3 regions of the Nocardia sp. NPDC051570 genome follow, and region 1 is predicted to be linked to each of the others. Evidence: riboswitches for the same ligand, from Rfam matches in the RefSeq annotation. Region 1 holds a riboswitch; each other region holds the start of a gene.
The links. Region 1 has a riboswitch for cobalamin ahead of cobN (cobaltochelatase subunit CobN). Riboswitches for the same ligand answer to the same signal wherever they lie in the genome.
Positions count from the first base shown of each region.

Region 1 (3,268 bases):
CGTCGGTGCCGCCGTCGGGCAATACGCGGCCCGAGGTGACGGCCGCGGCGGCGTCGGCCCGGACATCGGTATGGGACTTCGCGCAACCAGGCTTGCCCGCACACGCGGTCACCAGCAGCCACGGCGAGGCAGCGTCGAAGATCAGGCCCATGGGCGCCAGCACCCGCACGACCTGCTCGGCCGTCCACTCGTCGAGGTCGGGCACGATCAGGCTGCGCCACGGCGTGACGATCAGCGGACGGTCCACGGCCGCAAGGAATTCCGCGGTCCGGGCGGGCAGGCTGCCCAGGGGGACCCCGGCGCCGAGCGCCACTCGATCGTCGGCCTGGACGAACCAGCCGATCGGAACATCCTGAGGCGCGGCCGATTCCACCGGTTCGGCGACGGCGGCGAGTCCGAGCGCCGCGGCGATCCGGGCCGGACCGTGCGGAATCTCCTGCAGCCGCCAGTGATCTCCGCGCAGATCCTGGAAGTGGTGCGCGGCCTCGACGAGCACCGCCACGACCTGCTCGCGGCCGAGCCGAATCCCACTGTCCCGCCCACCCAGCAGCAGTGCGAAGGTGTCGGAATCCGTCGCGTGCACCCCGAGGTCACCGCCCAGCCCGCTCACATCGCCGCGCCCGTCGTCGAGGGTGAACAGCACCCGCCCCGGCAATTCCGCGAGCCGCGGCGCGGCCCGCAGATCCGCATCGAGGGCGGCCACCAGCGCCCGCACATCGACCCGGCCGCCCACCCGGCCCGACAGCGGCGAGGCGACGATATTGCGCACCCGCTCGTGGGCCGGGCTCGGCAGCAGATCCACCGCGGCGAGCCGCTCGGCCAGCGCGTCGGCATCGTGTATCCGGCGCAGCTGCACATTGCCGCGGGAGGTGAGCTCGATCGCGCCGTCACCCAGCTCCCGCGCGGCCTCGGCCAGGGCCTGTACCTGGGCGGGCCGAAGCAGACCGCCCGGCAGACGAATTCGCGCCAGGGGACCGTCCGCGGCCGGATGCAGGCGCAGGACACCGGGACAGGAGTCGGGTTCGGAACGAGTCATGGCCACCCAAGCCTACGACTCGCCGCGGCGGTCAGCCGTGGGGCCGCCAGCGCTCGGATTCGGTGCGGGTGCCGCGGCGGGCGGCGAAGGGTGGGGTGCGTTGCCACGGGTCGGCGATCAGATTCGGCGTAGCGTGCCGGTCGACGTGATCGCGGTGGACCGTCGTGCCGAACAACGTGATGGCGATGATGAACGCGGCCGCGCAGAGCCCGCCACACAGGACGGCCCAGCGAGCGTGGCCCGTCGCGGCGGCGGTGAGCGCCATGGCCAGCGTCGCGAATCCGATCAGGACGCAGAAGTAGCTGACCCAGGCGACGAAACGATTGCGCCGAACCCAGTTCGGGGTCGCGGGCATCTCAGGACCATCCCCTCTCCGGCCGCTCCTCGTGCTCATGCCCCTTCCACGGCGGTTCCGGAACATAGCTGTCGGACAACAGATGCGGCGTCTCGTGCTGATCGACCCGATCCCGATGCACCGTCGATTCGAACACCAGCAGGCCCGTGATGGCCACGGCCGCACACACTCCGGCGGCGACGATGGCCAATCCGCTGCGGTGTCCCGCAGCCGCCGCGAGCGCCATGGCTAGCAATGCCACGGCAACCATCATGCAGACAATTCCCGACCAGGCAGCGAAGCGATTTCGCCTGGCCCACCCAGGTGAGTTCGGCATATGCACAGCGTACGCTCCGACCGGTCGGTCCGATATCGGAAATGCGCAGATGATGCGCAATGTCACGGCTGCGGCGGCCCCGCATCCCGCGCGACTCGACACGCCTCCCGACACGCCGCCATAAGGAGTGCGGATCGTCGGAAGGGGTGCGAGGTAGACCAATCGTTGCCTCGGGACCGCACCGCGGGCACTGTGGTCGATGCGGGCGCGCGGCCGACGGCCGAGGCCCACCCGGGGCGATGTAGCATCCGGGGGCTCGTCGACAACGAGGAAACCGGTGCAATTCCGGTGCGGTCGCGCCACTGTGACAGTCAGACCCTCTCGGCGAGCGCGACATCCGTGCTGGGCGCGTCACCCGAGGGAAGGCCGAACCGTGATCCTACTGCTGTCCACCTCCGACACCGACCTGCTGTCCGCGCGTGCCAGCGGAGCCGAATTCCGGCTCGGCAATCCGGCCCGCCTGCTGGTCGAGGATCTGCCCGCGCTGCTGGACGGCGCCGACCTCGTGGTGGTGCGTATTCTGGGCGGCCGCCGCGCCTGGGAAGAGGGTCTGGAGGCGTTGCGCGCCAGCGGAATTCCGATGGTGGCGGTCGGCGGCGAGATGGCGCCCGACGCCGAGCTGATGGAATGCTCGACCGTGCCCGGCGGCGTCGCCGCCGACGCGCACAACTACCTGGCCGCGGGCGGACCGGGCAATCTGCGCCAGCTGCACCACTTCCTGTCCGATACCGTGCTGCTCACCGGTCACGGCTTCGAGCCGCCGGTGCAGCTGCCGAGCTGGGGTGAATTGGAGCGCACCGCACGGAGTTTCGACGCCGCGGCGCCGACCATCGCCGTGCTGTACTACCGCGCCCAGCATCTGGCCGGGAACACCGCCTACATCGACGCGCTGTGCACGGCCATCGAGGATGCCGGGGCGCGTCCGCTGCCGCTGTACTGTGCCTCGCTGCGCACGGCCGAACCGGATCTGATCGAGGCCCTGCGCACCGCCGACGCATTGGTCGTGACGGTCCTCGCGGCGGGCGGCAGCCGCCCCGCGACGGCCGCGGCCGGTGGCGACGACGCCGCCTGGGATATCGGCGAGCTGGCCGATCTGGACGTCCCGATCCTGCAGGCGCTCTGCCTGACCAGCGGCCGCGCCCAGTGGGAGGACAACGACGACGGGCTGTCCCCGCTCGATGTGGCCACCCAGGTGGCGGTGCCCGAATTCGATGGCCGCATCATCACGGTTCCGTTCTCGTTCAAGGAATTCGACGCCGACGGGCTGTCGACCTATGTGCCCGATACCGAGCGCGCCGCCCGGGTGGCGGGCATCGCGGTGCGCCACGCCCGGCTGCGGCACATTCCCGCCGAGCGTCGGCGGGTGGCGCTGGTGTGGTCGGCCTATCCGACCAAGCACGCCCGCATCGGCAATGCGGTCGGCCTGGACACCCCGGCCAGCGCGATCCGGTTACTCACCGAGATGCAGTCGGCCGGTTACGATCTCGGCGCGCCGGGCGAGGTGCCCGGGCTGGCCGAGCGCGACGGCGACGCGCTGATCCACGCGCTCATCGCCGCGGGC
Region 1 is NZ_JBITDI010000001.1:119,976-123,243, reverse strand. Features, by position in the region: gene cobG (precorrin-3B synthase) at 1-1,036, opposite strand, end outside; gene ACIA76_RS00535 (hypothetical protein) at 1,068-1,391, opposite strand; gene ACIA76_RS00530 (hypothetical protein) at 1,393-1,632, opposite strand; cobalamin riboswitch at 1,924-2,047, shown strand; gene cobN (cobaltochelatase subunit CobN) at 2,081-3,268, shown strand, end outside.

Region 2 (3,268 bases), on a different contig from region 1:
GTCATCGGCGCGTTCCGCACCACGTCACCGAACAGGATCGGCGGCCGCACGCAGCGGGTGCCGTAGGACTGCACCCAGCCGTTGTGCGTGGCGGCGAAGCCGTCCAGCTGCTCGGCGAAGTACTGCACCATGTCGTTGCGCTCGGGCTCGCCGTGCACGAGCACGTCGATGCCCAGCCGCTCCTGCAGGGCGATGACCTCGTCGATCTCGGCGCGCATCCGCCGCTTGTACTCGGCGGCATCGATCTCGCCGGAGCGCAACGCCGCTCGCGCCTTGCGGATCGCCGAGGTCTGCGGATACGAGCCGATCGTGGTGGTCGGCAGCGCGGGCAGCTTCAGCCGATCGCGTTGCAGCACACGGCGTTCCTCGGCGGGCGCGCGCCGGTCCGCGTCGGGGCCGAGGGTGCTCAGGCGCGTCCGCACGGTCTCGTTGTGCAGCCGGGCGTCCTCGCGGCGAGCCGCCAGGGCCGCACGGGCGGTGGACAATTCGTCCGCCACGGCCTCGGTGCCGTCGCGCAGCGCGGTGGCCAGAGTGCGAACCTCGGCCACCTTCTCCTCGCCGAACGCCAGCCACGACCGCAGCGCCGGGTCAAGATCCGGCTCCGCGGTGAGCGAATACGGCACGTGCAGAAGGGAACTCGACGTCGACACCGCCAGCTTCCCGGCGCTGCCCAGCAGCGTGCCCAGGATGGCCAGGGAGCCGTCGAGATCGTTGCGCCACACATTGCGGCCGTTCACGACGCCCGCGACGACCAGCTTGTTCGCCAGTGCGGGCACGGCCGCGACGTCGGCGACACCGGTGCCGCGGGTGAAATCGAGTGCCACGCCCTCGATCTCGGTCGCCGCGAGCTCCGCCAACGCGGGCCCCGGGCGGCCGAAGTAGGTCGCGACCAGGATCGCGGGCCGCTCCGGCGTCTGCGCCAGCGTGGTGTAAGTGCTACGAACCAGGGCGATTTCGTCGTCGGTGAGATCGGTGACCAGCACCGGCTCGTCCAGCTGCACCCATTCGGCGCCCGCGGCGGCCAACTGCCGCAACAGCTCCTGATAGAGCGGGATCAGCTCGTCGAGCTTGCTCAGCGGCACGGTGCCGTCGAGGCCCTTGGCCAGCTTCAGGAAGGTCAGCGGGCCGACCACGACCGGGCGGGCGGGCACGCCGAGCGCCAGCGCCTCGCGCAGCTCCGCGAGCGGCTTGTCCGGATGCAGCGCGAAGGTCGTGCCGGGCCCGATCTCGGGGACGAGGTAGTGATAGTTGGTGTCGAACCACTTGGTCATCTCGAGCGGTTCGATGGACTCGGCCCCGCGCGCGGCGGCGAAGTACCGGTCCAGCGGGTCGGAGATCCCGGCGACCCGCGGAGGCAGCGCGCCGAACAGGACCGCGGTGTCGAGCACCTGGTCGTAATAGGAGAAGGTGCCGACCGGTACCGAATCCAGGCCCGCCGCCTGCAGGGCGGTCAGATGGTCGGTCCGCAGGGATTTCGCGACGCTCTCCAGTTCGGCGGCGCCGATGCGACCGGCCCAATAGCTCTCGATCGCGCGCTTGAGTTCGCGCCGCGGCCCGATACGCGGAATGCCGAGAACGGTTGCGGTGAAAGGTGTATGTGCTGTGACAGTCACGGTATGTCTCCAGTGCTGGAAGCCACGGGTCACCGCCACAAGCAGACGGAGCGCCCGAGTTTCGCCATACCCAACGACACGGTATGAACACTGGTGTCCGCCCGCCCGATCCACGAGGCGGTGGCCGCCGGATACGGCGTATCCGGCACAGTCGGCAGGTCTTCGGACTCGCAGGCTTCCCGTATGGACCCGGCCTACGCCACCCCATATGGGCCCGGCATGTACTTCGCCGGATTCCTACTGGCCGTCGCTTCCCGGAGGCTTCCAGTGCTGATGACGGCGGTCGTTCCTGCATACCGCTGCGGGACAGTCCCGGATTCTCACCGGGTTCCCTCTCGCCGGTCCAGGGACCGGCTCGACGCTGCGTATCCGACGCTCGGGGCTCCAACTCGTCGGCGCAACGAACCAGCTGCACTGTTGAGCATAAGCGACGCGGGACGCGGGGATATTCCGGAGGCGATCGGCGCAGCGGTAACACAACTTCGCAGATCGCGGGATCGGTTTGTGAGGATGGTTGCGAAGCCCGGATCACGGGTTCGGCGCCGCTCACCGGGCAGGTACCTTAGGCGGATGTTCTCCAAAGTGCTGGTCGCCAACCGCGGTGAAATCGCCATCCGGGCCTTCCGCGCTGCCTACGAACTCGGCATCGGAACCGTCGCGGTGTTCCCCCACGAGGACCGCAATTCGGTGCATCGGCTCAAGGCCGACGAGTCCTACCAGATCGGTACGCCGGGTCATCCGGTGCGGGCGTATCTGTCCATCGAGGAGATCATCAAGGCCGCGAAGACCGCGGGCGCGGATGCCGTCTATCCGGGTTACGGCTTCCTGTCGGAGAATCCGGATCTGGCCGCCGCCTGCGCGCGCGAGGGCATCACCTTCATCGGGCCGTCCTCGGCTGTGCTCGAACTCACAGGCAACAAGGCCCGCGCCATCGCCGCCGCCAAGGCTGCCGGGCTGCCGGTGCTCGATTCCAGCGCGCCCTCCTCGGATGTGGACGAGTTGTCGGTCGCCGCGGAGTCGATGCAATTCCCGATCTTCGTCAAGGCCGTCGCCGGTGGTGGCGGGCGCGGTATGCGCCGGGTGGCCGAGCCGGGTCAGCTGCGCGATTCGATCGAGGCCGCGATGCGCGAGGCCGAATCGGCCTTCGGCGACGCGACGGTGTTCCTGGAGCAGGCGGTGATCAATCCCCGCCATATCGAGGTGCAGATCCTGGCCGATGAGCACGGCAATGTGATGCATCTGTTCGAGCGGGACTGCTCGCTGCAGCGGCGGCATCAGAAGGTGATCGAGCTGGCGCCCGCGCCGAATCTGGATCCCGCTCTGCGCGAACGGATCTGCGCCGACGCGGTGGCCTTCGCGCGGCAGATCGGATACAGCTGCGCGGGCACGGTCGAATTCCTGCTCGACGAGCGCGGTAACCACGTCTTCATCGAGATGAATCCGCGAATCCAGGTGGAGCATACGGTGACCGAGGAGATCACCGATGTCGACCTGGTGGCCGCGCAGCTGCGCATCGCGACGGGGGAGACCCTGGAAGATCTCGGCCTGAGCCAGGATTCGGTCGCCATCCGCGGCGCGGCCTTGCAGTGCCGGATCACCACCGAGGATCCGGCCAACGGCTTCCGCCCCGATACCGGCCGCATCACCGCGTACCG
Region 2 is NZ_JBITDI010000007.1:20,847-24,114, reverse strand. Features, by position in the region: gene metE (5-methyltetrahydropteroyltriglutamate--homocysteine S-methyltransferase) at 1-1,613, opposite strand, end outside; cobalamin riboswitch at 1,749-1,983, opposite strand; gene ACIA76_RS18810 (pyruvate carboxylase) at 2,184-3,268, shown strand, end outside.
Region 2: linked by a shared signal. The riboswitch ahead of metE (5-methyltetrahydropteroyltriglutamate--homocysteine S-methyltransferase) and the one ahead of cobN (cobaltochelatase subunit CobN) in region 1 are both predicted to bind cobalamin.

Region 3 (3,268 bases), on a different contig from region 1:
CTACGTGATTGGCAGCGATTTTCTGGTTACCGTCATCTCCGGCTCGCAGAGGCGGGCCGCAACTCGGATCGGTGAACACCGGCAACCCTGTCCCACGATCCGAGTTCGAACCCGACATTCCTGGGGACGGGGACCCGGTGACGCATTGCCGCCGGGCCGGCTGGGCGCAGGGGAAGAAACCCACTATGTCTCGGAACCGGAAGTTCACCCGCGCATTCGGATTCACCGCTGTCGCCGCCGCTCTGGTCGCCGTTCCGTTCGGCCTGTCGGCCGCCGCCTCCGCGGAGAGCGGTCACAACTGGGATGCCGTCGCCGAATGCGAGTCCAGTGGCAACTGGGGCGCCAACACCGGCAACGGTTTCTACGGTGGCCTGCAGTTCACCCAGGGCACCTGGAGTGCCAACGGCGGTTCGGGCAACCCCGCCCACGCCGGCCGCTCCGAGCAGATCCGCGTCGCGGAGAACGTGCTCGCCACCCAGGGCCCCGGCGCGTGGCCCGTGTGCGGCTCCTACCTCTGAGGTTCGCGAAACCCGCGTACGACGGTCCGCCCTCGAATGTCGAGGGCGGACCGTTTCTTGTATCCGCGGTGTATTCAGTGTGAAACAGACCGCGCTCCCGAAGGATCGGAGCCATCCGATCGATGAAATCCTCCAGCCCGCCCGGAAGATACGTCGGCATGATGGTCAAACCCTCCGAATCATCCGCTTAGAACCAACAATGCAATTCATCGGCAACCTGTTCTGGCGTCCCGACGAAGATTCGATGTCCGCGCCCGCCATCGAGTGTGGCGATGAGCTGCCGCACCGTCGAATCCTCCTGCTCGACCAGTGTGAAACAGTGCTTCCCGCCCTCGATCTCGCGTGCGGTGGGCAGCGGCGCGTCGAGCACATCAGCGTTGCGCACTCTGTGCGGAGCCCGGGGCGGGCGGCACCGGTTGTGTGCGGTGCGCGGCGATTGACCTGGAAGTCGGCGGTTTCGTATGGTGAGTGGGCGATGAGTCGAGGAATCCGGTGTGAAGCCGGAGCGGTCGCGCCACTGTGAGCACCCCGCCGGGGTGCGAGCCAGACCCTCACATCGCCGGTACTGTCCGACGACGGGGACGCGTAATCCCCTGTAGTTAAGGAGTTTTCGTGGCTACGTCCTACGCTCCCCGATCCGGCGCGCCCGCCGTATCACTCTCGATTCCCAGCACCGCCCTGTGGTTGGTCGGTACCACGGTGCTGGCGCTGCTGGCCCTGTACTTCATCGGCGTCGATCAGGGCGCGGTGTCGATCTTCGGCAGCGATATGCACGTCCACGAGTTCGTGCACGACGGCCGGCATTTCCTCGGATTCCCCTGCCACTAGTCCGCGGGAATCGAGTTCACACAATGGAAAAGCGAATCATCGGCCTGGGCGTGCTGTTCGGCGGTCTGGGCGGGTTGCTGGCGTTCCTCTTCGCCCGCGTGCTGGCCGAGCCGGTCATGGGGCGCGCCATCGACTACGAGAGCGGCCGTGACGATGCGCAGATGGCGCTGGAGAAGGCCGCCGGGCACGGCATGGACCACACCCAGGACGTGGAGCTGTTCACCCGCACGGTGCAGTCCAACATCGGACTCGGATTCGGCGTGATCGTCTTCGGTCTGGCCATGGGCGCGCTGTTCGCGGTGGTGTACACCCTCGCACTCGGCCGGGTCGGCCGCCTCGCCCCGCGTCCACTGGCGCTGCTGGTCGCCGGGGGTATGTTCCTCGCGCTGTATGCCGTGCCGTTCCTGAAGTATCCGGCCAATCCGCCGTCGATCGGGCATCCGGAGTCCATCAAGGAGCGTACCGGCCTGTACCTGCTGATGATGCTGCTCTCCGTGGTGCTGCTGCTGGCGGCGATCTGGCTGGGCCGCAGACTCCAGGCACGCCTGGGCAATTGGTACGCGACACTGGTGTCCGCGGTGGCCTTCGTCGTCGTGATCGCCGTGGTGATCGCGCTGCTGCCGTCACTGGGACATCTGTCGGTCGACAAGGCCTACGGCGATTTCGCGACCGAGACGCCGCAGCCGCTGACCGATCCGTCGGGCCGGATCGTCTTCCCCGGGTTCCCGGCCGACGATCTGTTCTACTTCCGGCTGTATTCGGTGCTGGCGCAGGCGATCCTGTGGACCGTGATCGGCGTCGGCTTCGCCTCGCTGAGCACCCGGCTGTTCGGGCGCGACACCGTGCGCGGCGAGACCGCGACGGCACCGCTGGTATGAGCGAGGTCACCCGGCTCGCGCTGGTGACCCATGCGGTCACCGAGGCGGTCACCGCGGCCCGCTTCCCGGCCGATGAACCGCTCAGCGAGCCGGGTGCGCGGGCGGTGGCCCGCGCCGCCCGCCCGGTGCGGCTCGAGCGTGCCGAGCTCGTCGTGACCGCGCCCGAGCTGCGCACCCGCCAGACCGCCGAGGGGCTGGGTCTGGCCGCGACATCCGAACCGGCGCTGGGGGATTGGCGCTGCGGAGACTGGTCGGGGCGGTCCATGGACGCACTCGCGCCCGAGGATCTCATGGCCTGGCTGACCGATCCCGCTCATCGGCCGCCCGGCGGCGAATCGATCGTCGAACTGCTCGAGCGCGTCCGGACCTGGCTGGGGACCCTCACCGCATCGCCCCGGCGCATCGCCGCGGTCACCCATCCCGCGATCGTGCGCGCCGTGGTCCTGCTCGCGCTCGACGCGCCCCCGAAATCCTTGTGGCGCGTGGACATTCCGCCGCTGTCGGTCACCACTCTGCACGGCCGCCCCTCGGCCTGGACCCTGCGCACCACGGCCCACCCCCTGACCCCTGTCGGGTAGGCGTTTCCGTCCGGCGCGTCGCCGGTCGCCGTGGCAAGATCTGGGGACCGAGCGATTGGGGTGAGATGTTCGAAACCTCTTCGACGCCAACGACCCTCGCCTCGGCCGCGGCCGCGCTGCGCGACGGTGCGGTGAGCGCGACCGAGCTGGTGGAGCGGGCGCTGGCCGCGGCCGATACCTACGACGAAACCCTCGGGGTGTATCTGACCCGATTCGATCAGCGTGCCCGTGAACAGGCCGAGCGGGTGGACCGCAAGATCGCGGCAGGGCTGCCGTTGGCGCCTTTGGACGGAATTCCGTTGGGGGTCAAGGATATCTACGCGCATTCGGCCGGTCCGACCACCGCGCAGAGCCTGGTGCTGGATCCGGCGTGGGCCGTGTCGGCGGGCGACAGTGCGGTGGTGCGACGGCTCGAGGCCGCGGGCGGGATCGTGACCGGTAAGACCACGACCATGGAATTCGCGAT
Region 3 is NZ_JBITDI010000002.1:142,620-145,887, reverse strand. Features, by position in the region: gene ACIA76_RS04210 (transglycosylase family protein) at 186-518, shown strand; gene ACIA76_RS04205 (hypothetical protein) at 706-903, opposite strand; cobalamin riboswitch at 954-1,094, shown strand; gene ACIA76_RS04200 (CbtB-domain containing protein) at 1,131-1,346, shown strand; gene ACIA76_RS04195 (CbtA family protein) at 1,370-2,224, shown strand; gene ACIA76_RS04190 (histidine phosphatase family protein) at 2,221-2,802, shown strand; gene ACIA76_RS04185 (amidase) at 2,868-3,268, shown strand, end outside.
Region 3: linked by a shared signal. The riboswitch ahead of ACIA76_RS04200 (CbtB-domain containing protein) and the one ahead of cobN (cobaltochelatase subunit CobN) in region 1 are both predicted to bind cobalamin.